Regions from separate parts of the Enterobacter sp. UNJFSC 003 genome, predicted to be linked through region 1. Evidence: predicted binding sites of a transcription regulator. Region 1 holds the regulator's gene; each other region holds the start of a gene.
The links. The regulator PurR, encoded in region 1, represses purine synthesis genes. The targets are predictions, from matches to a motif close to CANGCAAACGTTTGCNTG.

Region 1 (7,604 bases):
CGTAAACCCTGTTCAATACCCCGGCTAAAGACCACCTGCCACAACTGAATATCGCGCGCGCGGAATGCGCCCGCACAGGCATTCAGATAATAGCTGAACATCCGTTTAAATCGTTCGGAATAGTTGTCCGCAATCTCCGGCCAGGCTTCCTGAAAACGGGCATGCCAGGCCATCAAGGTCGTATCATAATCCGCGCCAAAATTATGCCAGTCTTCCACAATGAAGTGAGGCTCACTGGCATTGGCAATCTGGCGCACGGACGGTAAACAGCCGTTCGGGAAGATGTATTTGTTGATCCAGGGATCAACGCTATTGTCGGTTCGCTTTGAGCCAATGGTGTGCAATAAGAAGATGCCATCTGGTTTCAGATTACGATCCGCTACCTCGAAGTAAGTGTCGTAATTTTTCGGCCCCACGTGCTCAAACATGCCTACGGAAACAATGCGGTCAAATTGATCGTTCAAATCACGATAATCCTGCAGGCGAATATCGACGTCCAGCCCGCGACAGCGTTCCTGCGCCATTTTTTGCTGTTCGGCAGAGATGGTGACACCGACGACGCTCACCCCGTAATGCGTCGCCATAAACCATGCCAGACCGCCCCAGCCGCAGCCAATATCCAGCACACGCATACCTGGCTGTAACTGCAGTTTTTCGCAGATAAGACGCAGCTTATCCTGTTGCGCTTCTTCAAGCGTGGTGGCCTGTTTCCAGTAGGCGCAGGAGTATTGCATCAAAGGGTCAAGCATACGGCTGAACAGGTCATTACCAAGATCGTAATGCTCTTTGCCGACAATCCACGCCCGCTTTTTGTTTTGCAGATTGAACAATCGGGCAGACGCAACACGCAGCGTGTCTTTCAGGTTTCGAGGAAGCTGGTTTTCAAGACCGGCGCGTAACACGCTGGTGAAAAAGATATCCAGCCGTTCGCACTCCCACCAGCCGTCCATATAACTCTCGCCCAATCCTAACGATCCCTCGCGCAACACGCGTTTAAAAAAGTCGGGATGCTTGACCTGCGGATCGGAGGGGGAAGGCCCATTAATCGTGATGCCTGCACGACCTAACAGTTCACTGACGATCCGGGACCAGTTATCGTCCGGAACGCTGACTTCTTCTATACACGATGAACTCATAGCTTCTCCATCACCTTGCTGTGATCAGAACCTTCAAACAGCGTAGACGCTTTTTATGGTTTGTGAGAAATCTCACGGTAATTCCCCGCGAGGCTAGTATCCGACGTAGAACAGAGGAAGGGAGATAACCCTTGCCGAAATGCCTTCCATGGAAAAACGGGAGCACTCCGGCTCCCGTTAACACTTAATATTTATCGTATTTAATCGAACCAAATTTAGTATAGGCCTCAAAATTTGGTGATTCAATAGAAAATTCTTAGCAACCTAATCACTGAAACGTAACATAATTTCCAGCGCGATTATGCATGCGACGTTTCTGCCCGAGCTCCCTCTTTTTGCTCCCGATGCGCGGAAGACTGCATACGGTAGCCAATGGCGGCCAACGCGACGGTAAACAGCATTACGCTGGTGGTGGTCAGCAGTGGGGTGGCGATCAGGGCTGAGACCACCAGGCTTGCCAGGAAGCACAAACCCAGCTGCAGCGTGTTCTGCAGCGCGGCTGCACGGCCAGTTGCCTGCGGGAATGGGCGTAATGCCTGCGCCACGACGATAGGGTAAATGGCACCGTTGGCAATAGCCATCACGCAGAACGGAATCAAAATCTCAACCAGGCCTGCGCCCGGAACGAAGCCCACAGCCCAGGTGCCGATCACGCTCAACGCGTACAGCGCCAGCAGCCACGGCAGCATCTGCTGACCTTCCCATTTCTGCAACGCAGCACGACAGCCATAGCCACCGACCAGGAAGGCGATGGTCTGCGGGACGTAGCTCAGGCCAATGGCTGCAGGGCTGTAGCCCATATCATGCAGAATGAACGGCGAGCCGGTCAGCCATGCGAAGAAGCTTGCAGAGCAGGCCGCATAAATCAGGACGTTACCGCGATACGCCTTCGCCCGCAGCAAAGAGGTAAAGGTGATCGGCTTCGCTTCCGGCAGCGGCTCCTTTTTAGGCGCAGGCTTGAGGGTAAACGCGGGCAGCATCAGCACCAGGGTAACGGCAAACAGCGTGGCGAAGATGGCCTGCCAGTCGAAATGCGCCAGCAGCCAGCTTCCCAGCAGGGGGGCGAGGGCGGGCGAAAGCCCCACCAACGGCATAATGGTGGCGAAAATGCGGTTAGTGCGTGAAGCAGGATAGTAATCCGTCACCAGCGCCTGCCAGGTCACCGCTGCGGCACATACGCCAACGGCCTGCACGAAGCGCAGCACCAGCAGCCAGGCTGCATCGCGTACCCACAGCATCCCCAGACAGCCCACGGCAAAAATAGCCAGACCCAGCAACAAGACCGGCTTACGACCAAAGCGATCGGAAAGCGGGCCCCAGAGCAACTGCGCGAAGGCAAAGCCGGCAAGGAATACGCTCAGGCTGGCGCTGATGGCGGCAGCCGGGGTCTGTAAATCTTCCTGCATCGCGGCAAAGGCCGGCAGGTACATATCGGTGGCCAAAAAGCCCAGCACGCTCAAACCGGCGAGCCAGACTAAAAATCCTTTATGAGGTTGCATTATTTCTTCTCCTTGAGGAGGCAGGTGTACGTTGGCGCAGAGTGTAGGGAGTGCAAAGCGGCTTGTGAAACGCTAATATTTGGCGGGTGCATTCAAAAATTTTGCAGGCAGAAAATGTGGTCAGATTATTCTCTTGAAGTTGTGGATGCCGTCGCGCGTAACGGCAGCTTTAGCGGTGCAGCGCAGGAGCTACACCGCGTGCCCTCGGCGATAAGCTATACGGTACGCCAGCTGGAAGAGTGGCTGGCGGTTCCCCTGTTTGAACGGCGTCATCGCGACGTTGAGTTAACGCCTGCCGGGGCGTGGTTTTTGAAAGAAGGGCGATCTGTTATCAAAAAAATGCAGATCACCCGAGAACAGTGTCAGCAGATTGCTAACGGCTGGCGAGGGCATCTTTCCATCGCGGTAGATAACATCGTCAAACCGGAACGAACGCGGCAGATGATTGTTGATTTTTATCGTCATTTCTCGGATGTGGAGCTGCGGGTGTCCCAGGAGGTGTTCAACGGCGTCTGGGACGCGCTGGCGGACGGCAGGGTGGAGATGGCGATTGGGGCAACCCAGGCGATCCCCGTCGGGGGGCGCTATGCGTTCCGCGATATGGGCATGCTTAACTGGAAATGCGTGGTGGCGCGTGAGCATCCGCTGGCGACAATGGAAGGGCCGCTGAGCGATGACGCGCTGCGCAACTGGCCGTCGCTGGTGTTGGAAGATACCTCGCGCTCGTTGCCCAAGCGTATTACCTGGCTGCTGGATAACCAGCGCCGGGTTGTGGCCCCGGACTGGGAATCATCCGCGACCTGCCTCAGCGCCGGGCTGTGCGTTGCAATGGTGCCTGGCCATTTTGCGCGCCCGCGCATTGACACGGGTGAATGGGCTGCGCTGACGCTGGAGAACCCCTTCCCGGATGCCGCCTGTTGCCTGACATGGCAGCAAAGCGATGTATCACCTGCAATGGCCTGGCTTCTGGATTACCTGGGAGACAGTGATACGCTTAACCGGGAGTGGTTACGGGAGCCAGCGTAGCGGGCTCCGTATGAGATTAACGACGGTAGTCGCGGAACGGACCATCCGCAACGGAACGGCGTTCAATAAGGCGAGGATGAACTTCAATTGACTGGGATTCTTCTCGCTTGTTGACGATCCTGTCCATCAGCATATTGAAGGCTGTTTCGCCCAGTGAATCTTTTGGCTGGTGAATGGTGGTCAGCGCAGGGGTAAAGAAGCGCGCGTTACGCACGTTGTCATACCCGATGACGGAAATATCCTGCGGTACGCGCAGCCCCAGCTCATCTGCCGCACAGAGTGCACCCATCGCCATGATGTCACCACCACAGAAGACGGCGGTCGGACGGTGCGGCTGGGAGACAATCTGCTGCATCGCGCGATAGCCTGATTCGGGTTCAAAGTCACCCTGAACAATCCAGTTTTCCGGCACCGCGATCATCGCTTCTTCCATCGCTTTCATAAACCCGGCCAGGCGGCCCGCACCGGTGTTGCGCTCCAGCGGCCCCGGTATCACACCAATTTCGCGGTGACCGCGTTCCACCAAATAACGTCCCGCCATATAACCGCCTTCGAAGGCGTTATCAATCACGGAATCGGTGAAGTCGGCACGCGCTTCACCCCAGTCCATAACGACCATCGGTATGTGGCGATACTCTTCAAGCATGGAAAGCACCGACTCCGGGTACTCGGAGCACATCACCAGCAGACCATCCACGCGCTTCTGCGCCATCATTGACAGATAGGCTCGCTGTTTTTCAATGTTGTTCCACGCGTTGCCCAGGATAAGGGTATAGCCTTTCTGGAAGCAGTTTTTTTCTACCGCTTCAATGATCTCGGCAAAATAGGCCGCTTCACTGCTGGTGGCCAGCAAACCAATGGATTTGGTGTGATTAACTTTAAGACTGCGCGCAACCGCACTCGGCGAGTAGTGCAGTTCCTTGATCGCTGCCCAGACGGCATTGCGCGTCTCTTCCGCAACGAAACGGGTTTTGTTAATAACATGTGATACGGTTGTAGTGGAAACGTTTGCGCGTTTTGCCACATCTTTAATTGTTGCCATTAAATGTCACTCCAGACCATATCCTAAGCTCCTGAAAAACATGAAGGTAAACGTTTGCCTTCTCTCACCCTTATTACGCAATCTGGAATTGCGACACGCCGGGAAAACGACTCAGGACGTCAGGAGGGGGTCAATGGCCGGTACGCTAATAAATTTAGCGTGGAATTTTGTCCTATCTTGGTGAAAAGGGGAAGAGCAAAAGTGGATATCCGTTTAAATCCAGGAAGATTTTTGACGTAAACTGTGTAAAAATGAGCAGACTCACTTTTTGTGGGGGGATTAAAAGGAGAAAAATTGATGAATACCGATCTGAAGTTTTCGCTGACGACGACCGTGATTGTGCTGGCGCTGATTGTTGCCGCAGGTTTGACGGCAGTACTGCACTGATTTACGCGGAGGGAGCGTTCTCTCCCTCCTGCTTATCCCGATTGTTACCCCTCTGGCAAAAATCTTTTGCCAATTTGTTAACTTCTCATTTTTTGTGATTGATGTCATGCTTTCCGCTTCTTTGTTCTGTGTTACGACATAACACGGCATCCGGAGTTGACGCATGAAAATCAATTTTCCCCTGCTGGCCCTGGCGATCGGCGCTTTTGGGATTGGCACCACTGAATTTTCCCCGATGGGGTTATTGCCCGTTATCGCCCAAGGCGTAGAGGTTTCTATCCCTGCGGCCGGTATGTTGATCAGCGCCTACGCCATTGGCGTGATGGTGGGGGCTCCGCTGATGACGCTGTTGCTTTCGCATCGGGCGCGACGCAACGCGCTGATTTTCCTGATGGCCATCTTTACGCTGGGCAATGTGCTCTCCGCCATTGCGCCGGATTACACCACGCTGATGCTGTCCCGTATTCTGACCAGCCTGAACCACGGCGCCTTCTTTGGGCTGGGCTCTGTCGTTGCCGCAAGCGTGGTGCCCAAACATAAGCAGGCCAGCGCAGTGGCGACCATGTTTATGGGGCTGACGATTGCCAATATTGGCGGCGTACCTGCTGCAACCTGGATGGGGGAAGCGATCGGATGGCGGATGTCCTTCCTCGCCACTGCCGGGCTGGGTGTGGTGGCGATGATCGCCCTGTTCTTCTCGTTACCGAAAGGCAGCGCGGGCGAACGTCCGGATGTGCGTAAAGAACTCTCAGTGCTGGTGCGTCCTCAAGTGCTCTCTGCGCTGCTGACAACCGTTCTCGGAGCAGGGGCGATGTTTACGCTCTACACCTATATTTCCCCGGTACTGCACGAGATAATGCATGCAACGCCGCTTTTTATTACCGCGATGCTGGTGCTGATCGGCGTGGGCTTCTCTATCGGTAATTACCTCGGGGGCAAGTTGGCCGACCGTTCTGTGAGCGGTACCCTGAAAGGCTTCCTGACCCTGCTGATTGCCATTATGGTGGCGATACCCTGGTTGGCGCAAAATGAGGTGGGGGCGGCAATTGCCATGGTGGTATGGGGCGCAGCCACCTTCGCAGTGGTACCGCCATTGCAGATGCGCGTCATGCGCGTCGCCCATGAAGCTCCGGGACTCTCTTCATCCGTCAATATTGGTGCGTTTAATCTGGGGAATGCCTTGGGTGCCGCAGCAGGCGGCGCAGTGATTTCGGGTGGGCTGGGGTACAGCTTTGTACCGGTGATGGGCGCCATCATTGCTGCCCTCGGCCTGCTATTGGTGCTGATGTCGGGTCGCAAACAACCTGAAGCGGCATGCGCCACAGAATAAGCTAAAAGCGCAGAAGGGCGGACCCTTCTGCGTGTCTCTTACGCGGCGAAGTTCTTCGCCACAAAGTCCCAGTTAGCCAGAGACCAGAAGTGCTCCAGATAGTTAGGACGCGCGTTGCGGTAATCAATGTAGTAGGCGTGTTCCCAGACATCCACGGTCATCAGCGGCGTTGCGCTAGTGGTCAGTGGCGTACCGGCGTTTGAAGTGGAAACAATAGCCAGTTTGCCATCCGCCTCTTTCACCAGCCACGTCCAGCCAGAACCAAAGTTTTTGATTGCGGCATCAGTAAACTTCGCTTTGAAATCCGCAAAGCTGCCGAACGCTGCGTTAATGGCAGCCGCCAGCTCACCCTTCGGTTCCCCACCTGCATTTGGCGCCAGGCAGTGCCAGTAGAAGGTATGGTTCCACACCTGAGCGGCGTTATTAAACACGCCACCCTCTGAACTGCGTACGATCTCTTCCAGCGTTTTGCCTTCAAAATCGGTGCCTTTGATCAGGTTGTTCAGGTTGGTGACATACGTCTGGTGATGTTTGCCGTAGTGATACTCCAGGGTTTCCGCAGAAATGTGCGGTGCCAGGGCGTCTTTTGCATACGGTAGTGCAGGTAATTCGAACGACATTGCTTCTCTCCTTATTATATTTACGCTGCCAATAACCCTACAGACAACAAGGAAAGGATAGCAAATTGAAAGGGTATGCAAAAGAGGAACTTACCCTGTCACAGAGGTGGCAGGGCAGGGATTAGCGGATGGTTTTCGGCGTCATTACGCGGCGCGCGCCAACATAATGGCGCACCCAGTAATCTTCGCTGAGTGAGGTAATTTGAATATCCTGGCCGCTGCGCGGCGACTGGATAAATTTCCCGTTGCCTACGTACACGCCGACATGGTCTGCCGTGCCGCGCCCCTGGGTGCGGAAGAAGACCAGATCGCCGTTTTCCAGCTCGCCACGGTTAACCGGTGCGGCGTCGCGCAGGTGATACATTTCATTGGCGGTACGCGGAATGCGGAATTTCACCAGATCTTTGTATGCGTAATAAACGAGGCCGCTGCAGTCAAAACCGGTACGCGGGGAGGACCCACCCCAGTGATACGGTTTGCCAATTTGTCCCATCAATTTGTTCATTGCCGTTTTTTGGGCTTTCTGAACGCGAACCTTATGCACTTCCGCAATTTTGTTGACTT
Region 2 (7,604 bases), on a different contig from region 1:
AGGTGGAGCTTAATGCGTCTGCCTGTCTGGCAGAGCCTATGCTATTGATGAGCGTGCTGGATAATCTTTATTCCAATGCGGTGCACTATGGTACTGAATCCGGTAACATTTATATTAGAAGCTACATGAACGGTTCCCGGGTGTTTATAGACGTAGCCAATACGGGGACCCCGATTCCGGATGATGAGAAAGCGATGATTTTTGAGCCCTTTTTCCAGGGGAGTCATCAGCGAAAAGGTGCGGTAAAAGGAAGTGGTCTGGGGCTTAGCATTGCCCGCGACTGCATACGACGCATGCAGGGTGAGCTGAAAATCGCTCCCGACAACAGCTCGGATGTATGTTTTCGTATCGAACTGCCTCTTGAGCCGGAAAAATCAATGAAATGAATCTATGTCTGGTGAGTATGTCACACGTCTTTTTCCGCGCAGTGCGCGCGGTGTTTTCCAGTAAAAAATTACGCCTGAGCCTGCCATGTCTACTTCTGGCGGGATGTGTCACTCATGCTCCTAAAAGTGCTATTAACGACAAACCCGAAGACAAATTCCCAGAAAATCAGCTGGCTGATTTTCTGACGACCCCCTGTGAGGGGATTTGGCATCTCTCTGGACATGACGTCGAGACAAACCCGTTATTCTGGCTACGCGGCATAGACTGTGCCCAGCGTCTGGCACCTGTTGAGGCTCGTGCACAGGCCACAATGTGGGGGGGCGATAGCTGGCAGGAAAACTTCAAACGGGCCATTCTGCTCGCCGATGCCAAAATCAATCCCGTAGAACGTCGCGCGAATACCTCACGCCTTGATGCGGTTAGCGCAAATATTCCTGCGCAGGTGCGCCCTGTGTATCAGCTTTGGCGCGAGGGGCAGGCTTTACAATTACAATTGTCTGAAGAGCGCACCCGATACAGCAAGCTGCAGCAGTCTACCGATGGCGAGCTGGATACACTCCGTCAACAGCAGGAGCATCTGCGTACTCAGCTTGATACCACAACGCGTAAGCTGGAAAACCTGACCGATATCGAAAGGCAGCTCTCGACCCGTAAGCCAGCAGGTAACTATCTGCCAGATGGATCGAAAGGCAACCCTGCCGCGCAACCGGACGGTGACGCGCAGAAAGAAGAGGATGTGAAGCCATGACAAGCCGTAAACCTGCCCATCTCTTGCTGGTGGATGACGACCCGGGGCTGTTAAAGCTGCTGGGGATGCGCCTGGTCAGCGAAGGCTACAGCGTGGTGACTGCTGAAAGCGGGCAGGAAGGGCTGAAGGTGCTCAGCCGCGAGAAAATTGATCTGGTCATCAGCGATCTGCGGATGGATGAGATGGACGGCCTGCAGCTGTTCGCGGAGATTCAAAAGCAGCAGCCTGGCATGCCGGTCATTATCCTTACGGCGCACGGGTCGATTCCGGATGCGGTCGCGGCCACACAGCAGGGCGTATTCAGCTTCCTGACGAAGCCGGTAGATAAAGACGCGCTCTATAAAGCTATCGACAGCGCGCTGGAACATGCCGCACCGTCGAGTGATGAAGCATGGCGAGAGTCAATTGTCACGCGTAGCCCCATCATGCTGCGTCTGCTCGAACAGGCGCGGATGGTGGCACAATCTGACGTAAGCGTGCTAATTAACGGCCAGAGCGGAACCGGAAAGGAGATCCTGGCGCAGGCGATCCACAACGCTAGCCCGCGCAGCAAAAACGCGTTTATCGCCATTAACTGCGGTGCGCTGCCGGAGCAACTGCTTGAGTCAGAACTCTTTGGTCACGCTCGCGGTGCCTTTACCGGTGCGGTAAGCAGCCGGGAAGGGCTGTTCCAGGCTGCAGAAGGCGGCACGCTTTTCCTCGATGAAATTGGTGATATGCCCGCGCCGCTGCAGGTCAAACTGCTGCGCGTGCTTCAGGAGCGTAAGGTTCGTCCGCTGGGCAGCAACCGCGATATCGACATCAACGTCCGTATTCTCTCCGCCACGCACCGCGATTTACCGAAAGTGATGGCGCGCAACGAATTCCGTGAAGACCTCTATTATCGCCTGAACGTGGTCAATCTTAAGATCCCGGCGCTGGCCGAGCGTGCGGAAGATATTCCGTTGCTGGCAAACCATCTTTTGCGCCAGTCCGCCGATCGCCATAAACCCTTTGTGCGTGCGTTTTCAACCGACGCGATGAAGCGGCTGATGACCGCAAGCTGGCCCGGCAACGTGCGCCAGCTGGTCAACGTCATTGAACAGTGCGTGGCGCTGACCTCTTCGCCCGTCATCAGCGATGCGCTGGTGGAGCAGGCGCTTGAAGGGGAAAATACGGCGTTGCCGACCTTTGCTGAAGCGCGAAACCAGTTCGAACTGAACTATCTGCGTAAGCTGCTGCAAATTACGAAAGGCAACGTGACCCATGCGGCGCGTATGGCCGGGCGCAACCGAACCGAGTTCTATAAGCTGCTGTCGCGCCATGAGCTTGAAGCAAACGATTTTAAAGAGTAGTACCACAAAATTCGAATGAATATGATACTGTGAGCAATCGATTACGAGGCAGCTTACAGGCAAGAGTTTAAGGACCCACCATGAAAAAAATTGATGCGATTATTAAACCTTTCAAACTGGATGATGTACGTGAAGCGCTGGCTGAAGTTGGCATCACCGGGATGACAGTGACAGAAGTGAAAGGTTTCGGTCGTCAGAAGGGCCACACCGAGCTTTATCGTGGCGCAGAGTACATGGTGGACTTTCTGCCGAAAGTGAAAATTGAAATCGTGGTGAGCGACGATATCGTGGATACCTGCGTGGATACCATTATCCGCACGGCGCAAACGGGCAAAATTGGCGACGGTAAAATCTTCGTGTTTGACGTGGCGCGCGTGATCCGTATCCGCACCGGTGAAGAAGACGACGCGGCGATTTGATAATAAAAAGCCCCTCTCCCGAGGGGTTTTTTACATTACAGCACCTTATGAGGCCCAAAACATTCGTAGTGAATGTTGTCTTTATTCACGCCCAGCTCCACCAGCTGCTTCGCGGCATACTGCATAAACGCCACGGGTCCACACACGTAGAACTGCATGTCCGGCGCGCTAAATGCCCCTTCATGTTTGCTTAAATCCATCAGCCCTTCGCTGTCAAAACGTGCCGCCGCGCGGTCAGCCTCCGTAGGCAGGCGATACCAGGTATGCGCCGTGAAGCGGGGTAAATCGGTCGCCAGCGTTTTTACCTCTTCCGCAAAGGCATGCACGTCGCCGTTTTCGGCAGCATGGAACCAGTTAACCTGTGCGCTATGGTTTGCGTTTGCGAGGGTGTCTAACATCGCCAGCATGGGCGTTTGTCCAACACCAGCAGAGATCAGCGTGACCGGGGTATTGGCATCAACGGCCATAAAGAAGTCACCCGCAGGTGCAGCCAGATGAACCACATCACCTACGCTGGCGTCGTTGTGCAGCCAGTTGGAAACCTGACCGCCCTCTTCGCGTTTCACCGCTATGCGATAGCCTTTACCGTTTGGCTTACGGGTGAGTGAGTACTGGCGAATTTCCTGATGCGGGAAGCCCTCAGGCTTCAGCCAGACGCCCAGATACTGGCCTGGCTGATAATCCGCAACGGGCTGGCCGTCCACCGGCTCAAATTCAAAGTGGGTAATCAGCGCGCTACGGGGTGTTTTCTCTACGATACGGAACGCGCGAGTACCTTCCCAGCCGCCGCGCTTGCTGGCGTTTTCGCTATAGATTTGCGCTTCACGGTTGATAAAGACACTTGCCAGCACGCCGTAGGCTTTGCCCCAAGCGTCCAGGACATCCTGACCCGGGTTGAACATTTCGTCCAGCGTGGCCAGCAGGTGGCTGCCGACAATGTTGTACTGCTCGGGTTTGATCTGGAAGCTGGTATGTTTTTGCGCGATTTTCTCTACCGCCGGTAATAACGCCGCCAGATTGTCAATATTGCTGGCATAGGCTGCGATGGCATTGAACAGGGCTTCACGCTGGTCGCCGTTACGCTGGTTGCTCATATTAAAAATCTCTTTGAGCTCTGGATTATGCGTGAACATACGATCGTAAAAATGGGCGGTCAGTTTAGGGCCCGTTTCAACCAGCAGGGGAACAGTAGCCTTCACGGTAGCGATGGTTTGAGCGTCTAACATAGCAACTTCCTTCAATTGTTACTTTGATGATGTATTTTAAATGCATCTTATAAAAATACCCCTTCAATGTAAATGGTTCTTTGCATCGTGAAAAATATGCATCACAAACCTGAAAAGAAATCCGTTCAAAATGGTGAGGGCTTTATTCCTCAAACCCTTGCGTGGCGTGGAGGTAAACGTTTGCGTAAAATCGTTTGTCAAGACCTGTTATCACAGAACGATTCAGTTATACTGTTGCCCGTCGTCCATCAGGACTGCCTTTTCAGGCCAAAATTTACTTGTTAGCTGAGTCAGGAGATGCGGATGTTAAAGCGTGAAATGAACATTGCCGATTATGATGCCGAACTGTGGCAGGCTATGGAGCAGGAAAAAGTACGTCAGGAAGAGCACATTGAACTGATCGCCTCCGAGAACTACACCAGCCCGCGCGTCATGCAGGCGCAGGGTTCTCAGCTGACCAACAAATATGCTGAAGGTTACCCGGGCAAACGCTACTACGGCGGTTGCGAGTATGTTGATATCGTTGAGCAACTGGCCATCGACCGTGCAAAAGAGCTGTTCGGCGCTGACTACGCTAACGTTCAGCCGCACTCTGGCTCTCAGGCTAACTTCGCTGTCTACACCGCGCTGCTCCAGCCGGGCGATACCGTTCTGGGTATGAACCTGGCCCAGGGCGGTCACCTGACTCACGGCTCCCCGGTTAACTTCTCCGGTAAGCTGTACAACATCATCCCTTACGGTATTGATGAAACCGGTAAAATTGACTACGAAGACATGGCGAAGCAGGCGCAGACCCATAAACCGAAGATGATCATCGGCGGTTTCTCTGCTTACTCCGGTATTGTTGACTGGGCAAAAATGCGTGAAATCGCAGACAGCATCGGCGCTTACCTTTTCGTGGATATGGCGCACGTTGCCGGTCTGATTGCTGCTGGCGTTTATCCGAACCCGGTTCCGCATGCACACGTCGTGACCACTACTACCCATAAAACTCTGGCAGGTCCACGCGGTGGCCTGATCCTGGCGAAGGGCGGTGACGAAGATCTGTATAAGAAACTGAACTCTGCCGTATTCCCAAGCGCGCAGGGCGGCCCGCTGATGCACGTTATCGCAGCTAAAGCGGTAGCGCTGAAAGAAGCGATGGAGCCAGAGTTCAAAGTTTACCAGCAGCAGGTTGCGAAAAACGCAAAAGCGATGGTGGAAGTATTCCTGAACCGTGGCTACAAAGTGGTGTCTGGCGGTACTGAAAACCACCTGTTCCTGCTGGATCTGGTTGATAAAAACCTGACTGGTAAAGAAGCTGACGCTGCCCTGGGCCGCGCCAACATCACCGTGAACAAAAACAGCGTGCCAAACGATCCGAAGAGCCCGTTCGTGACGTCCGGTATCCGTATCGGTTCTCCGGCTGTGACGCGTCGCGGCTTTAAAGAAGCCGAAGTGAAAGATCTGGCAGGCTGGATGTGTGACGTTCTGGACAACATCAATGACGAAGCGGTAATTGAGCGCGTCAAAGGTAAAGTTCTGGATATCTGCGCACGCTTCCCGGTATACGCATAATTTTTCAGCGATGCAGAAAAATAAAAGGCCGCGAATGCGGCCTTTTTTTATGGCTAACGTCGGTCGAGAGAAATTGCCCCCGGCCCGACAATCGTCAGTAAAAGAAACGCGCCAGCAATGCTGATATTTTTGTAGAAGTTGATCATATTTGGCACGACCGCATCACCGGTCATGTCCCAGTAAGGGTGGCCAATCACCGCCGTGCCCAGGGTGTAGAAAATAAAGAGCACGGCGAGTGGGCGGGTGAAAAAACCAAGCACGATCAGGATCGCGGCGGGAACCTCCATCACGACGGCAATAATGGCCGCCAGCATCGGCATGGGGGCGCCGAGTGACGTCATGTACTGTACGGTTCCACTGAATCCCGTCAGTTTCGGATAGCCAAAGATAATAAACAATACAACAAGGGCGATGCGGGCAATCAATAGCATCAGATGACGTGACTGGCCGAAATCAAAATAACGAAGTGCGTTCATGGCAGAAATACCTCTGCAAGTGATGTAATTTAAACGTAATACACATTTTCACTCCCCGCCATAAACCCTGCGGCTCTCTCCGATGTTAATTTATCGTTAATTTATAGCAGGCTATGTACTTGCTTAATTTCGCTATTCTCGCCAGACTATCGCCACCATTTCGGGAGGGATTCATGGTCTTGCATTCCACGCGCTGGCTGGCGCTCAGCTATTTCACGTATTTCTTTAGCTACGGTATTTTTCTGCCTTTCTGGAGCGTCTGGCTCAAAGGAATTGGGCTTACCCCTGAAAGCATTGGCGTACTGCTGGGGGCTGGGCTGGTCGCGCGTTTTCTGGGAAGTCTGCTGATTGCACCGCGCGTCAGTGATCCCTCCTTACTTATTAACGCCGTGCGTATTCTTGCCCTGTTAACGCTGGTCTTCGTTGCCTGCTTCTGGGTGAGCAACCAGTTCGCCTGGCTTATGGCGATCATGGTTGGCTTTAACCTGTTCTTCTCGCCGCTTGTCCCGCTGACGGACGCGCTGGCGAACACCTGGCAAAAACAGATCACGATGGACTACGGGCGCGTACGCCTGTGGGGATCGATTGCCTTTGTGATCGGCTCGGCGCTGGTCGGGAAGCTGGTCAGCCTCTACGATTACCAGGCGATTCTTGCGCTGCTGAGTATCGGTATCGCCTCCATGCTCCTGGGAATGCTGCTACGTCCATCGGTCATGCCGCAAGGCGAAAGTCGCCATCAGGAAAGTGCTGGCTGGCCCGCCTGGCGTAGCCTGGTTGCCCAAAGCTGGCGGTTTCTGGCCTGCGTGTGCCTCCTTCAGGGGGCGCATGCGGCGTATTACGGCTTTAGCGCCATTTACTGGCAGGGGGCAGGTTACTCCGCGACAGCCGTGGGCTATCTGTGGTCGCTAGGGGTGGTCGCTGAAGTAATTATCTTTGCTCTCAGCAAGAAGCTGTTCCGACGGTTTGGTGCCCGCGATCTGCTGCTGCTCTCTGCCGTATGCGGCGTGGCGCGCTGGGGGATTATGGGCTGGACCACCGCGCTGCCGTGGCTGATCGTGGCGCAGATCCTGCACTGCGGAACGTTCACCGTTTGTCACCTGGCGGCGATGCGCTATATCGCTGCACGAGAAGGTGGGGACGTCATTCGCCTGCAGGCCGTTTACTCTGCGGTGGCGATGGGCGGCAGTATTGCGATTATGACGGTCTTCGCGGGCTTCCTGTACCAGCATCTGGGGCACGGCGTGTTCTGGGTGATGGCGCTGGTTGCGCTCCCGGCCATGTTTGTTCGTCCTAAAGTGGCCGCGCGCGTAGCTAACTAAGACTCCAGCATGGCGCGAATATGCTCTTGCTGCTGCGGATTCAGCGTCTCGACGGCGTGGATGATGGGCGGCGAGAACAGCGGCAGAACGGTAGGATAGGGGGTGATAACCAGCGCAGCCTCGCGCGGTGCGCCCTCT
Region 3 (7,604 bases), on a different contig from region 1:
GCGTTATACCGAGCGGGTACGCGTGCAGAATACCGAGCTGCCGGAATCGGCGCACGCGGCGTCGTTTGCGGAAATTGAAGCCGCGCGCGGTGAGATCTCATTAACCTATTTTGAATACGGTACGCTTTCGGCGCTGTGGCTGTTTAAACAGGCCCAGCTGGACGTGGTGATCCTTGAAGTCGGTCTCGGCGGGCGTCTTGATGCCACCAATATGGTGGATGCTGATGTTTCCGTGGTCACCAGCATCGCGCTGGACCATATCGACTGGCTGGGGCCAGATCGCGAAAGCATTGGCCGCGAGAAGGCCGGTATTTTCCGCGCGGGCAAGCCTGCCGTCGTGGGTGAACCTGACATGCCGCACACCATTGCAGATGTTGCAAAAGAGAAGGGCGCTCAGCTTTTGCGCCGCGGCGTAGACTGGCAGTATGAGGTTCAGGACGGCGGTTGGCGTTTCTGCGATACCCAAGGCACACTGGACAACCTGCCGCTGCCGCAGGTACCGCAGCCTAACGCGGCGACCGCGCTGGCGGCGCTGCGTGCCAGTGGACTGAAGGTCAGCGAGCAGGCCATTCGTGAGGGCATTCAGAACGCGATCCTGCCGGGACGTTTTCAGATTGTCAGCGAGTCACCGCGGGTGATTCTGGACGTGGCGCACAACCCGCATGCGGCGGCGTATCTCGCAGGACGTCTCAAATCGTTACCAAAAACTGGGCGCGTGCTGGCGGTTATCGGTATGCTTCATGATAAAGATATCGGCGGTACGCTTGCCTGCATGGAGACTGTGGTCGATAGCTGGTATTGTGCTCCTCTGGAAGGGCCACGTGGCGCCACTGCTGAACAGTTGATGGAACATCTCAGCGAAGGCAAAATCTTTACAAGCGTGGTTCAGGCCTGGCATGCCGTGATGGCGGATGCTAAACCAGAAGATACCGTGCTGGTGTGTGGGTCATTCCACACGGTGGCACATGTCATGGAAGTAATGGACGCGGGGAGAACCGGTGGCGAGTAAGTTTCAGAACCGTTTAACAGGAACCATTGTGCTGGTCGCGCTCGGGGTGATTATTCTTCCGGGACTGCTCGACGGGCAGAAAAAACATTATCAGGATGAGTTTGCAGCCATTCCGCTGGTGCCAAAACCGGGCGATCGCGACGAGCCGGATATGCTGCCTGCTGCAACGCAGGCGCTTCCTGCCCAGCCGCCGGAAGGTGCTGCCGAAGAGGTGCGCGCAGGTGATGCGGCTGCACCATCGCTGGACCCGTCGCGTCTGGCGGCGAATACCAACAGTGAGATCGATCCTGTTCCGGTTGAGCAGCCAAAACCGGTAGAAAAACCAAAGCCCGTTGAGAAACCGCAGCCTAAGCCACAGCGTGATAAAACCGCAGAGCAGCTGGCCGCCGCGTCAGAGACGCCGCCTCCGGCAAAATCGACTCAGCCAGATGCTGCGCCAACGGCTAAAGCCTATGTTGTCCAGCTCGGCGCGCTTAAAAATGCCGATAAAGTCAACGAGGTAGTGGGTAAACTGCGCGCTGCGGGATACCGTGTTTACACTTCACCTTCCACACCGGTGCAGGGTAAAATTACCCGTATCCTTGTGGGCCCGGAAGCCTCTAAAGATAAGCTGAAAGGTTCACTGGGTGAACTGAAGCAAATCTCCGGTTTGAGCGGCGTGGTGATGAACTATAGTGCGAACTAAGTCCGACCTGCTCCCTTAAAGAGAGAGGCGGAAAGGGACGGCGTTGAACATTTTTTCAGCGCCTTTTTTATTTACGCGCGGGAAGGAAATCCCTACGCAAACGTTTTCTTTTTCTGTTAGAATTCGCCCCGAACTGGATGACAGGGCGTTAAATCGTGGGACACATATGGTCTGGATTGATTACGCCATCATTGCGGTGATTGGTTTTTCCTGTCTGGTTAGCCTGATCCGTGGCTTTGTTCGTGAAGCGTTATCGCTGGTAACATGGGGTTGTGCTTTCTTTGTTGCCAGTCATTACTACACTTACCTGTCTGTCTGGTTCACGGGCTTTGAAGATGAACTGGTCCGAAACGGAATCGCCATCGCGGTGCTGTTTATCGCGACGCTGATTGTTGGCGCTATCGTCAATTACGTGATAGGTCAGCTGGTCGAGAAAACCGGTCTGTCAGGAACGGACAGGGTGCTCGGGATCTGTTTCGGCGCACTGCGAGGCGTGCTGATTGTGGCCGCGATACTGTTCTTCCTGGATACCTTTACCGGGTTTTCAAAAAGTGAAGACTGGCAGAAATCGCAGCTGATTCCAGAATTCAGCTTCATCATCAGATGGTTCTTTGACTATCTGCAAAGCTCGTCGAGTTTCTTGCCCAGGGCGTAAGCTCTGAGATGTGGCTTAACGAGGAAAAGACGAATGTGCGGTATTGTCGGTATCGCCGGTTTCATGCCGGTAAACCAGTCTATTTATGACGCGTTATCGGTGCTCCAGCACCGTGGTCAGGATGCTGCGGGTATCATCACCATTGATGCACACAACTGCTTCCGTTTACGCAAGGCGAATGGCCTGGTAAACGATGTGTTTGAAGCTCGCCATATGCAGCGTCTGCAAGGTAATATGGGGATTGGTCACGTTCGTTATCCTACTGCTGGCAGTTCCAGCGCCTCTGAGGCTCAGCCTTTCTACGTCAACTCACCGTATGGCATCACGCTTGCCCACAATGGCAACCTGACCAACGCGCATGAGCTGCGTAAGAAGCTGTTCGAAGAGAAACGTCGCCACATTAACACCACCTCTGATTCTGAAATCCTGCTCAATATTTTTGCCAGCGAGCTGGATAATTTCCGTCACTACCCGCTGGAAGCTGACAACATCTTTGCTGCCGTTGCCGCGACAAACCGCCTGATCCGCGGTGCATACGCCTGTGTGGCGATGATTATCGGTCACGGGATGGTTGCCTTCCGGGATCCAAACGGCATTCGTCCGCTGGTGCTCGGTAAGCGCGATCTTGGCGATGGCCGTACCGAATATATGGTGGCCTCTGAAAGCGTGGCGCTGGATACCCTGGGCTTTGAATTCCTGCGCGACGTTGCGCCGGGCGAAGCGGTTTACATCACTGAGAAGGGCCAGCTGTTCACCCGCCAGTGTGCAGATAACCCGGTCAGCAACCCGTGCCTGTTCGAATACGTTTACTTTGCTCGCCCGGACTCGTTTATCGACAAAATTTCCGTATACAGCGCGCGCGTGAATATGGGGACCAAGCTGGGCGAGAAAATTGCCCGCGAGTGGGACGACCTGGACATTGACGTGGTGATTCCTATCCCGGAAACCTCCTGCGACATCGCGCTGGAAATTGCCCGCATACTGGATAAGCCATACCGTCAGGGCTTCGTTAAAAACCGCTACGTTGGCCGCACCTTCATCATGCCGGGCCAGCAGCTGCGTCGTAAGTCCGTGCGCCGTAAACTGAACGCCAACCGTGCAGAATTCCGCGACAAGAACGTGCTGCTGGTGGATGACTCTATTGTGCGTGGCACCACGTCTGAGCAGATTATCGAGATGGCGCGTGAAGCCGGTGCGAAAAAAGTGTACCTGGCCTCTGCGGCACCGGAAATCCGCTTCCCGAACGTGTACGGCATTGATATGCCAACCGCGACGGAGCTGATCGCTCATGGCCGTGAAGTGGACGAGATTCGTCAAATCATCGGGGCCGACGGTCTGATTTTCCAGGATCTGAACGATCTGATCGACGCGGTGCGCGCTGAGAACCCGGATATTCAGCAGTTCGAATGCTCGGTGTTCAACGGCGTTTATGTCACCAAAGACGTTGATCAGCAGTATCTCGACTACCTTGATTCACTGCGTAATGACGATGCGAAAGCTGTCCAGCTGCAGAACGATCTTGAAAGCTTAGAGATGCACAACGAAGGTTGATGTCTCCGCAAGTGAGGGCGTTCGCCCTCACTTGCAACTCCCCGTAAAATCCTGCACAGTCAGCCCTGAAATCAGCAAGGGCAAAAATCATGAAACGACTCATTGTAGGGATCAGCGGTGCCAGCGGCGCGGTTTATGGCGTACGTCTGTTGCAGGTACTGCGTGACGTAGCAGAAGTGGAAACCCATCTGGTCATGAGCCAGGCGGCGCGTCAGACCCTTTCCCTTGAAACCGATCTCTCCCTGCGCGATGTGCAGTCCCTGGCTGATGTGGTTCACGATGCCCGTGATATCGCCGCCAGCATCTCCTCCGGCTCGTTTAAAACGGCGGGGATGGTGATCCTGCCCTGTTCCATTAAAACCCTCTCCGGCATTGTGAACAGCTATACCGATACGCTGGTAACGCGTGCAGCCGACGTGGTGCTCAAAGAGCGACGTCCGCTTGTTTTGTGCGTGCGCGAAACGCCGATGCATTTGGGGCACTTACGTTTAATGACCCAGGCTGCCGAGCTGGGCGCGGTGATTATGCCCCCGGTTCCCGCGTTCTATCATCGCCCGCAAACGCTTGATGACGTGATCAACCAGACGGTCAACCGCGTGCTGGACCAGTTTGATATCGACCTGCCGGAAGACCTCTTCACCCGCTGGCAGGGTGCATGAGGGCGTGCACAACTAGCGTGCATGGAAAGACAACTTGCCCTGTTACAGGGCAAAACTGCAACCGCGATCATATCCTCGACATTTAATTCGTTTTTTCCCTTTTTCCCTCTGCGGTTCGTTCGGCAGACCTGCTATCTTTCCTCATTAAGGCAATATCGCAACGTTTTATTAACATATTTAACGTCGAATTTTTGACCAGACGGCAATGTGGCATAAGACCTGCAAGAGAAGCCTGCAACACAACACACAACACAATACATAATAAAATCACGGTACTTGAGGGTAAATGTATGAAGAAGACGGTTCTGGCTCTGTCTTTGCTCGTGGGGTTAAGTGCAGCAGCAGGTAGCTATGCGGCACTGCCACAGACAGTTCGTATCGGTACGGACGCAACTTACGCACCATTCTCATCCAAGGATGCGAAAGGCGAATTTGTTGGGTTCGATATCGATCTGGGAAATGAAATGTGCAAACGCATGGAAGTGAAATGCACATGGGTGGGCAGCGACTTTGATGCGCTGATCCCGTCGCTGAAAGCCAAGAAAATTGACGCCATTATCTCTTCTCTCTCCATCACCGAAAAACGTCAGCAGGAGATTGCCTTCTCTGACAAGCTCTATGCTGCGGATTCCCGTCTGATTGCGGCCAAAGGTTCTCCTATTCAGCCGACCATCGACTCGTTGAAAGGCAAACATGTGGGTGTGCTTCAGGGCTCTACTCAGGAAGGTTTTGCGAATGCCAACTGGCGCGAGAAGGGCGTAGACGTGGTGGCTTATCAAAACCAGGATTTGATTTACTCTGACCTGGCGGCGGGCCGTCTGGATGCGGCGTTCCAGGATGAGGTTGCCGCGAGCGAAGGCTTCCTCAAGCAGCCTGCAGGTAAAGAATTCGCGTTTGCGGGCCCGTCTGTTAAAGACAAAAAATACTTTGGTGACGGCACCGGTATTGGCCTGCGTAAGGACGATACCGAGCTGAAAGCTGCCTTTGACAAAGCCTTCACCGAGCTGCGCAAAGACGGTACTTACGACAAACTGGCGAAGAAATACTTCGACTTCAACGTGTACGGTGACTAACGCACGATGGCGATGCACCAATAAGGTGCGTTGCCAGGGTTTATGATCCAATACAGTGCAATTCATGCACTGTATTGGATCGCCTTGTGCATACTTACGCATTTATAATGCAAAAAATCCCGTGTGGAAGGCATTATTCTTTGCCTGACTATGGGGATTAATGGCACATTAACGACACCCCGTCGTCGTAAAAACCCGTATAAAGACAGTTTGTTGAGGACAGATATGAAAAAACTCGTGTTGTCACTTTCTCTGGTGCTCGCCTTTTCCAGCGCTACCGCGGCATTCGCAGCCATTCCGCAAAAAATTCGTATTGGTACCGATCCTACCTATGCCCCGTTCGAATCGAAGAATACGAAGGGTGAACTGGTCGGTTTTGACATTGATTTGGCCAACGAGCTGTGCAAACGCATCAAAGCACAATGTACCTACGTTGAGAACCCGCTGGACGCGCTGATCCCATCGCTGAAAGCCAAGAAAATCGACGTCATCATGTCTTCTCTCTCCATCACTGAAAAGCGTCAGCAGGAGATTGCCTTTACTGACAAACTCTATGCGGCAGACTCCCGTTTGGTCGTGGCGAATGCCTCTGACATTCAGCCAACGATTGACTCGCTGAAAGGCAAGCGCGTGGGCGTGCTGCAGGGCACCACGCAGGAAACCTACGGCAATGTCCACTGGGCACCGAAAGGCATTGAAATCGTCTCGTACCAGGGCCAGGAAAACATCTATGCAGACCTGACGGCTGGCCGTATTGACGCCGCGTTCCAGGATGAAGTCGCCGCGAGCGAAGGTTTCCTGAAACAGCCGATCGGTAAAGATTACAAGTTCGGCGGTCCGTCCATTAAAGACGAGAAACTCTTTGGTGTGGGCACCGGTATGGGTCTGCGCAAAGAAGACAATGAACTGCGCGAAGCGCTGAACAAAGCCTTTGCTGAAATGCGCGCTGATGGCACCTACGACAAGCTGGCGAAAAAATACTTCGATTTTAATGTTTACGGCGGCTAATTGCCCCGTCAAATAACGTGCGGCCCCTCCCGCGGAGGGAGGGGATAAGACACGGTTCTACCACTCACGACACGACAGGGCACGCTATGCTGTACGGATTTTCTGGCGTTATTTTACAAGGCGCGCTTGTCACCCTTGAGCTGGCGTTAAGCTCCGTGGTACTGGCTGTGCTGATAGGCCTGGCGGGCGCTGGGGCAAAGCTTTCAGCGAATAAGCCGCTGGCGCTGATTTTTGAAGGCTATACCACGCTGATTCGCGGCGTTCCGGATCTTGTGCTGATGCTGCTGATTTTTTACGGCCTGCAGATTGCGCTAAACAGCGTGACGGATGCGATCGGTATGGGACAAATTGATATCGACCCGATGGTGGCCGGTATTATTACCCTCGGATTTATCTACGGGGCGTACTTCACGGAAACCTTTCGCGGGGCTTACATGGCCGTGCCGCGAGGGCATATTGAAGCGGCGACCGCATTTGGTTTTACCTCCTCACAGACGTTTCGCCGAATCATGTTCCCGGCCATGATGCGCTTTGCGCTTCCCGGTATCGGTAACAACTGGCAGGTAATCCTCAAGGCGACGGCACTGGTTTCTCTGCTGGGCCTGGAAGATGTCGTGAAAGCGACGCAGCTGGCCGGTAAAAGTACCTGGGAACCGTTCTACTTTGCGGTGGTGTGTGGCGTCATCTATCTGGTCTTTACGACCGTCTCCAATGGTGTGCTGCTTCTGCTAGAACGTCGCTACTCCGTGGGTGTGAAGAGGGCTGACCTGTGATTGAGATTATTCAGGAATACTGGAAATCGCTGCTGTGGACGGACGGCTATCGCTTTACCGGCGTGGCGATCACGCTATGGCTGCTGATTTCTTCCGTGGTAATGGGCGGCATTCTGGCGGTGTTTCTGGCCATTGGTCGCGTGTCGAACAATAAATACATTCGTTTCCCTATCTGGCTGTTTACCTACGTG
Region 4 (7,604 bases), on a different contig from region 1:
CGATTTCCACGAAGTGGTTCAGCGCCTGATGCGTTTCTGCTCCATCGAGATGGGGTCGTTCTACCTCGACATCATCAAAGACCGCCAGTACACCGCGAAAGCGGACAGCGTGGCGCGTCGTAGCTGCCAGACCGCGCTCTTCCACATCGCAGAAGCGCTGGTGCGCTGGATGGCGCCGATCATGTCCTTCACCGCAGATGAAATCTGGGGCTACCTGCCAGGCGACCGTGAGAAGTATGTCTTCACCGGCGAGTGGTACGAAGGTCTGTTCGATCTCTCCAGCACCGAAGCGATGAACGATGCCTTCTGGGATGCGCTGCTGAAAGTACGTGGCGAAGTGAACAAGGTTATCGAGCAAGCGCGTGCCGACAAGAAAGTGGGTGGCTCTCTGGAAGCGGCAGTGACCCTGTACGCAGAGCCAGAGCTGGCGGCGAAATTGACGGCGTTGGGCGATGAATTGCGATTTGTCCTGTTGACCTCAGGGGCGAAAGTTGCGGATTATGCCGCGGCGCCTGCTGATGCTCAGCAGAGCGAACTGCTCAAAGGGCTGAAAATCGCGCTGAGTAAAGCCGAAGGTGATAAATGTCCGCGTTGCTGGCATTACACCACTGATGTCGGTCAGGTGGCGGAACACGCAGAGATCTGCGGACGCTGTGTAAGCAACGTCGCCGGTGACGGCGAGAAACGTAAGTTTGCCTGATGAGTAAAACTCTCTGTTCAACGGGACTGCGCTGGCTGTGGCTGGTTGTGGCGGTGCTGATAATTGATTTGGGTAGCAAGTACCTTATCCTCCAGAACTTTGCTCTGGGGGATACGGTTCCGCTGTTCCCGTCGCTTAACCTGCACTATGCACGTAACTACGGCGCGGCGTTTAGTTTCCTTGCTGATAGCGGTGGCTGGCAGCGCTGGTTCTTTGCAGGTATTGCTATCGGTATCTGCGTGATCCTGGCGGTGCTGATGTACCGTTCGAAAGCGACGCAAAAGCTGAATAACATTGCCTACGCGCTGATCATTGGCGGTGCGTTAGGTAATCTGTTTGACCGCCTGTGGCACGGCTTTGTGGTCGATATGATCGACTTCTACGTCGGCGACTGGCATTTCGCGACCTTTAACCTGGCCGATACTGCAATTTGCATCGGTGCAGCGTTAATCGTACTGGAAGGTTTCTTGCCTAAACCGGCGGCGAAAGAGCAGGCGTAACACACTCGCCCGGTGGCGTTATGCTACCGGGTAAAACAAGCGAGTCATTTGCATGTCTAAATCCGTACAGAGCAACAGCGCGATCCTCGTTCACTTCACGCTGAAACTGGATGATGGTTCCACGGCAGAATCCACCCGCAACAACGGCAAACCTGCCCTGTTTCGCCTTGGCGACACCTCTCTTTCTGAAGGCCTTGAGCAACAGCTTCTTGGCTTGAAAGAGGGTGAGAAAAAGGCGTTTTCGCTAGAGCCTGACGCGGCATTTGGTGTGCCAAGCCCGGACCTGATCCAGTATTTCTCGCGTCGTGAGTTTATGAACGCGGGCGAGCCGGAAATGGGGGCAATTATGCTCTTTACCGCTATGGACGGCAGCGAAATGCCTGGTGTGATCCGCGAAATCAACGGTGATTCCATCACGGTTGACTTCAACCATCCGCTTGCCGGGCGTACCGTTCATTTTGATGTTGAAGTGCTGGAGATTGACCCAGCACTGGAGGCCTGAAATGCAGATCCTGTTGGCTAACCCGCGCGGCTTCTGCGCCGGTGTAGACCGCGCTATCAGCATTGTTGAAAACGCGCTGGAGATTTACGGCGCGCCGATTTATGTGCGTCACGAAGTGGTGCATAACCGTTATGTGGTTGATAGCCTTCGTGAGCGCGGCGCTATCTTCATCGAGCAGATAAGCGAAGTGCCGGATGGCGCGATTCTGATTTTCTCCGCGCACGGCGTTTCTCAGGCAGTACGTAATGAAGCGAAAAGTCGCGATTTGACCGTGTTCGACGCCACCTGCCCGCTGGTAACCAAGGTACATATGGAAGTGGCGCGCGCCAGCCGCCGTGGTGAAGAGTCGATTCTGATTGGCCATGCGGGCCATCCGGAAGTGGAAGGCACCATGGGGCAGTACAGCAATCCGGAAGGGGGGATGTATCTGGTCGAGTCGCCGGAAGATGTCCTCACGCTGAACGTGAAAAACGAAGGGCGACTGTCGTTTATGACGCAGACAACGCTTTCCGTAGATGATACGTCCGACGTGATTGACGCATTGCGCCAGCGCTTTCCGAAAATCGTCGGGCCGCGTAAGGATGATATTTGCTACGCCACGACAAACCGCCAGGAAGCGGTGCGTGCGCTGGCTGAACAGGCTGATGTGGTGCTGGTTGTCGGCTCCAAAAACTCCTCTAACTCCAACCGACTGGCAGAACTGGCCCAGCGAATGGGGAAAGCTGCATTCCTGATTGATGACGCGACGGATATTCAGGAAGCGTGGGTCAAAAACGCGAACTGCATCGGCGTGACGGCAGGCGCTTCCGCACCGGATATTCTGGTGCAGAACGTCATTACTCGTCTGCAGGAGCTGGGCGGTGGCGAAGCCGTACCGCTGGAAGGTCGTGAAGAGAACATTGTTTTCGAAGTGCCGAAAGAGCTGCGTATCGACGCCCGTGAAGTGGAATAATCCCTTTTCTGATAAAAGGCCAGCACCTCCTGTGCTGGCCTTTTTTTTATCCCTTACTTTATCGTGACCACAAAATCATGTCTTTTACTGATATTTAAGGCGGTTTCACGTTAAATTCTAATTATAGGTGTTTTCAGTTGGCAGCCTCAGCGAAGGGTGGTTACTCTGAAAACGGTTTACATCATTTTAACGTAAGAGAATAACTATGCATGATGCACAGATCCGTGTCGCCATTGCGGGCGCGGGTGGACGTATGGGCCGTCAGCTGATTCAGGCGGCACTACAGATGGATGGCGTGGCGCTTGGCGCGGCGCTGGAGCGTGAAGGTTCATCGCTTCTGGGCACGGATGCGGGCGAGCTGGCTGGCGCTGGAAAGACGGGGGTCTGCGTGCAGAGCAGCCTGGATGCGGTCAAAGATGATTTTGATGTGTTCATCGATTTTACGCGCCCGGAAGGAACGTTGAACCATCTGGCATTTTGCCGTCAGCACGGTAAAGGAATGGTCATCGGTACCACTGGTTTTGATGATGCCGGTAAGCTTGCCATACAGGATGCTTCAAACGAGATCGCGATTGTCTTTGCTGCCAACTTTAGCGTTGGCGTCAACGTGATGCTGAAGCTGCTGGAGAAAGCAGCCAAAGTGATGGGCGACTATACCGACATTGAGATTGTCGAGGCGCATCACCGCTATAAAGTCGACGCGCCATCAGGCACGGCGCTTGCGATGGGTGAGGCAATTGCCCATGCAATGGATAAAGATTTGAAAGACGTCGCGGTCTATTCCCGTGAAGGGTATACGGGCGAACGCGTTCCGGGAACGATTGGTTTTGCCACCGTACGTGCGGGCGATATCGTCGGCGAACATACAGCGATGTTCGCCGATATTGGCGAACGTGTCGAGATTACGCATAAAGCCTCAAGCCGTATGACATTTGCGAACGGTGCCGTACGATCCGCTTTATGGTTAAAAGGCAAAGAAAATGGCCTTTTTGACATGCGAGACGTGCTAGATCTCAATAATTTGTAAGTATTATTACCCATCGTGATGTGGTTATTGCAGTCGTAATTACTTGATTGCATAGGGCAATATTTTATTGCCCTTTTATTTTCTCTTCTTTGTCTGTTTTTTTTCTCTAAATGCGCAAAAGATAACGACTTGATTGTATTTTGTGTTGCTTGAATGTAAATTTTGACCACTTGGTCCACTTTTTATTGTTCATACGGCTCTGTTTCTATTAAAGTCTCTGCGCAAGCGTTTCCCACAGTGATTTACCTGATCTTTTTATCGCTTAATCTGCATTTCAGCCACCAGGCGTGCAAAAGAATAAACAAAATATCCGTTTTCAGTTGACTTTCACCCACCAAATCCCCAGAATGCCGCCGTTTGCCGAAAATCCGCCGGCAGCAAATTTGCGTTGCTCATAACGTTGTTGTGAATTAATATGCAAATAAAGTGAGTGAATATTCTCTGGAGGGTGTTTTGATTAAGTCAGCGCTATTGGTTCTGGAAGACGGAACCCAGTTTATCGGTCGGGCCATAGGGGCAACAGGTTCGGCGGTTGGGGAAGTCGTTTTCAATACTTCAATGACCGGTTATCAAGAAATCCTCACTGATCCTTCCTATTCTCGCCAAATCGTTACTCTTACTTATCCTCATATCGGCAATGTCGGCACCAATGCTGCTGACGAAGAATCCTCTCAGGTGCATGCGCAAGGTTTGGTCATTCGCGACCTGCCGCTGATTGCCAGCAACTACCGCAACACTGAAGACCTCTCTTCTTATCTGAAGCGCCATAACATTGTGGCGATTGCCGATATCGATACCCGTAAGCTGACGCGCCTGCTACGGGAGAAAGGTGCGCAGAACGGCTGCATTATTGCGGGTGATAACCTGGACGCAGCCCTGGCGCTTGAAAAGGCGAAAGCCTTCCCGGGTCTGAACGGTATGGACCTGGCGAAAGAAGTGACCACCGCAGAAGCCTACAGCTGGACACAGGGGAGCTGGACGCTGGAAGGCGAATTGCCGGAAGCAAAACCCGAGAGCGAGCTGCCGTTCCACGTGGTGGCCTACGATTTTGGTGCCAAGCGCAACATCCTGCGCATGCTGGTTGACCGCGGCTGCCGCCTGACGATTGTTCCGGCGCAAACCTCGGCTGAAGAGGTGCTGAAGATGAGCCCGGATGGCATCTTCCTCTCCAACGGCCCCGGCGACCCGGCACCGTGCGATTACGCCATCGCCGCTATTAAGTCCTTCCTGGAAACCGACATTCCGGTATTCGGTATCTGCCTCGGCCATCAGCTGCTGGCGCTGGCGAGCGGTGCGAATACCATCAAGATGAAATTCGGTCACCACGGTGGTAACCATCCGGTGAAAGACATTGATAACAACACGGTGATGATTACCGCACAGAACCACGGTTTCGCGGTGGACGAAGCGTCCATGCCGGCGAACCTGCGCGTCACGCATAAATCACTGTTTGATGGCACCCTGCAGGGCATCCATCGCACCGATAAGCCTGCGTTCAGCTTCCAGGGACACCCGGAAGCCAGCCCGGGCCCGCACGATGCCGCGCCGCTGTTCGATCACTTCATCGAACTTATCGAGCAATACCGTAAGACCGCTAAATAATCAGGAGCTGAGAAGACAATGCCAAAACGTACAGACATAAAAAGCATCCTGATCCTCGGCGCTGGCCCGATTGTTATCGGCCAGGCCTGTGAATTCGACTACTCCGGCGCGCAGGCGTGTAAAGCCCTGCGTGAAGAGGGTTACCGCGTAATCCTGGTCAACTCTAACCCGGCCACGATCATGACCGACCCGGAAATGGCTGATGCAACCTACATTGAGCCGATTCACTGGGAAGTGGTGCGCAAAATCATTGAGAAAGAACGTCCGGACGCGGTGCTGCCAACCATGGGCGGCCAGACGGCGCTGAACTGCGCGCTGGAGCTGGAGCGTCAGGGTGTATTGGCAGAGTTCGGCGTCACCATGATTGGTGCGACCGCCGATGCGATTGATAAAGCAGAAGACCGTCGCCGTTTCGACGTGGCAATGAAGAAAATCGGTCTCGACACCGCGCGTTCTGGCATTGCGCACAACATGGAAGAAGCGCTGGCCGTTGCCGCTGACGTTGGCTATCCATGCATCATCCGTCCTTCCTTCACCATGGGCGGTACCGGCGGCGGTATCGCCTACAACCGCGAAGAGTTCGAAGAGATTTGCGAACGCGGTCTGGATCTTTCCCCAACCAAAGAGCTGCTGATTGATGAATCACTGATTGGCTGGAAAGAGTACGAGATGGAAGTGGTGCGTGATAGAAACGACAACTGCATCATTGTCTGCTCCATCGAAAACTTCGATGCGATGGGTATCCACACGGGCGACTCCATTACCGTTGCGCCAGCGCAAACGCTGACCGACAAAGAGTACCAAATCATGCGTAACGCCTCGATGGCGGTACTGCGTGAAATCGGCGTCGAAACCGGCGGCTCAAACGTGCAGTTCTCGGTGAACCCGAAAACTGGTCGCCTGATTGTTATCGAAATGAACCCGCGCGTGTCTCGTTCTTCAGCGCTGGCCTCTAAAGCAACCGGCTTCCCGATTGCGAAAGTGGCGGCGAAGCTGGCGGTGGGTTACACCCTCGACGAGCTGATGAACGACATCACCGGTGGCCGCACGCCTGCGTCCTTCGAGCCGTCCATCGACTACGTTGTCACCAAAATTCCACGCTTTAACTTCGAGAAGTTCGCGGGCGCGAACGACCGTCTGACCACCCAGATGAAATCAGTCGGCGAAGTGATGGCGATTGGCCGCACGCAGCAGGAATCCCTGCAGAAAGCGCTGCGCGGTCTGGAAGTGGGCGCGACCGGCTTTGACCCGAAAGTGAGCCTGGACGACCCGGAAGCGCTGACAAAAATCCGCCGCGAGCTGAAAGACGCGGGCGCAGAGCGTATCTGGTACATCGCCGATGCCTTCCGTGCGGGCCTGTCCGTCGACGGCGTGTTCAACCTGACCAACATCGACCGCTGGTTCCTGGTGCAGATTGAAGAGCTGGTGCGTCTGGAAGAGCAGGTAACAGAGCTGGGCATTACGGGTCTGGATGCTGACTTCCTGCGCGTGCTGAAGCGTAAAGGCTTCGCCGATGCGCGTCTGGCAAAACTGGCGGGCGTACGTGAAACCGAAATCCGCAAGCTGCGCGACCAGTATGACCTGCACCCGGTCTACAAGCGCGTGGACACCTGCGCGGCGGAATTCTCTACCGATACCGCGTACATGTACTCCACCTATGAAGACGAGTGCGAATCCAATCCGTCCGTAGACCGTGACAAAATTATGGTGCTGGGCGGTGGCCCAAACCGTATCGGCCAGGGCATCGAGTTTGATTACTGCTGCGTGCATGCCTCTCTTGCGCTGCGCGAAGACGGTTACGAGACCATCATGGTCAACTGTAACCCGGAAACCGTGTCTACCGACTACGATACCTCTGATCGTCTCTACTTCGAGCCGGTAACACTGGAAGACGTGCTGGAAATCGTACGTATCGAGAAGCCAAAAGGCGTTATCGTGCAGTACGGCGGACAGACCCCGCTGAAGCTGGCGCGCGCGCTGGAAGCGGCAGGTGTACCGGTTATCGGTACAAGCCCGGATGCGATTGACCGTGCAGAAGACCGCGAGCGTTTCCAGCAGGCGGTTGACCGCCTGAAGCTGAAACAGCCAGCAAACGCCACCGTCACCGCCATTGAGATGGCTGTAGAGAAAGCGAAGGATATCGGCTACCCGCTGGTTGTGCGTCCATCATACGTACTCGGCGGCCGCGCGATGGAAATCGTCTACGACGAAGCTGACCTGCGCCGTTACTTCCAGACGGCTGTCAGCGTCTCTAACGATGCGCCAGTGCTGCTCGACCGCTTCCTTGACGATGCGGTAGAGGTGGACGTTGACGCCATCTG

Region 2: a site for PurR is predicted at 4,284-4,301, ahead of glyA (serine hydroxymethyltransferase). Genes of this name have one in related genera too.
Region 3: a site for PurR is predicted at 1,788-1,805, ahead of cvpA (colicin V production protein). Genes of this name have one in related genera too.
Region 4: a site for PurR is predicted at 3,900-3,917, ahead of carA (glutamine-hydrolyzing carbamoyl-phosphate synthase small subunit). Genes of this name have one in related genera too.

Annotation. Positions count from the first base shown of each region.
Region 1 covers NZ_JBAKHK010000002.1:254,139-261,742, reverse strand. Annotated here, with positions in the region: gene cfa (cyclopropane fatty acyl phospholipid synthase) at 1-1,136, opposite strand, end outside; gene punC (purine nucleoside transporter PunC) at 1,436-2,635, opposite strand; gene punR (DNA-binding transcriptional activator PunR) at 2,750-3,661, shown strand; gene purR (HTH-type transcriptional repressor PurR) at 3,678-4,703, opposite strand; gene V5P19_RS07280 (YnhF family membrane protein) at 5,001-5,090, shown strand; gene V5P19_RS07275 (MFS transporter) at 5,254-6,420, shown strand; gene sodB (superoxide dismutase [Fe]) at 6,459-7,040, opposite strand; gene V5P19_RS07265 (C40 family peptidase) at 7,162-7,604, opposite strand, start outside.
Region 2 covers NZ_JBAKHK010000001.1:35,569-43,172, forward strand. Annotated here, with positions in the region: gene qseE (two component system sensor histidine kinase QseE/GlrK) at 1-386, shown strand, start outside; gene qseG (two-component system QseEF-associated lipoprotein QseG) at 383-1,135, shown strand; gene glrR (two-component system response regulator GlrR) at 1,132-2,469, shown strand; gene glnB (nitrogen regulatory protein P-II) at 2,550-2,888, shown strand; gene hmpA (NO-inducible flavohemoprotein) at 2,924-4,114, opposite strand; gene glyA (serine hydroxymethyltransferase) at 4,418-5,671, shown strand; gene V5P19_RS00195 (DoxX family protein) at 5,725-6,147, opposite strand; gene V5P19_RS00200 (3-phenylpropionate MFS transporter) at 6,321-7,466, shown strand; gene csiE (stationary phase inducible protein CsiE) at 7,463-7,604, opposite strand, start outside.
Region 3 covers NZ_JBAKHK010000001.1:231,771-239,374, forward strand. Annotated here, with positions in the region: gene folC (bifunctional tetrahydrofolate synthase/dihydrofolate synthase) at 1-1,009, shown strand, start outside; gene dedD (cell division protein DedD) at 999-1,694, shown strand; gene cvpA (colicin V production protein) at 1,861-2,349, shown strand; gene purF (amidophosphoribosyltransferase) at 2,383-3,900, shown strand; gene V5P19_RS01080 (UbiX family flavin prenyltransferase) at 3,990-4,559, shown strand; gene argT (lysine/arginine/ornithine ABC transporter substrate-binding protein ArgT) at 4,850-5,632, shown strand; gene hisJ (histidine ABC transporter substrate-binding protein HisJ) at 5,858-6,640, shown strand; gene V5P19_RS01095 (histidine ABC transporter permease HisQ) at 6,727-7,413, shown strand; gene V5P19_RS01100 (ABC transporter permease) at 7,410-7,604, shown strand, end outside.
Region 4 covers NZ_JBAKHK010000004.1:198,493-206,096, forward strand. Annotated here, with positions in the region: gene ileS (isoleucine--tRNA ligase) at 1-700, shown strand, start outside; gene lspA (signal peptidase II) at 700-1,200, shown strand; gene fkpB (FKBP-type peptidyl-prolyl cis-trans isomerase) at 1,253-1,702, shown strand; gene ispH (4-hydroxy-3-methylbut-2-enyl diphosphate reductase) at 1,704-2,654, shown strand; gene dapB (4-hydroxy-tetrahydrodipicolinate reductase) at 2,860-3,681, shown strand; gene carA (glutamine-hydrolyzing carbamoyl-phosphate synthase small subunit) at 4,135-5,283, shown strand; gene carB (carbamoyl-phosphate synthase large subunit) at 5,302-7,604, shown strand, end outside.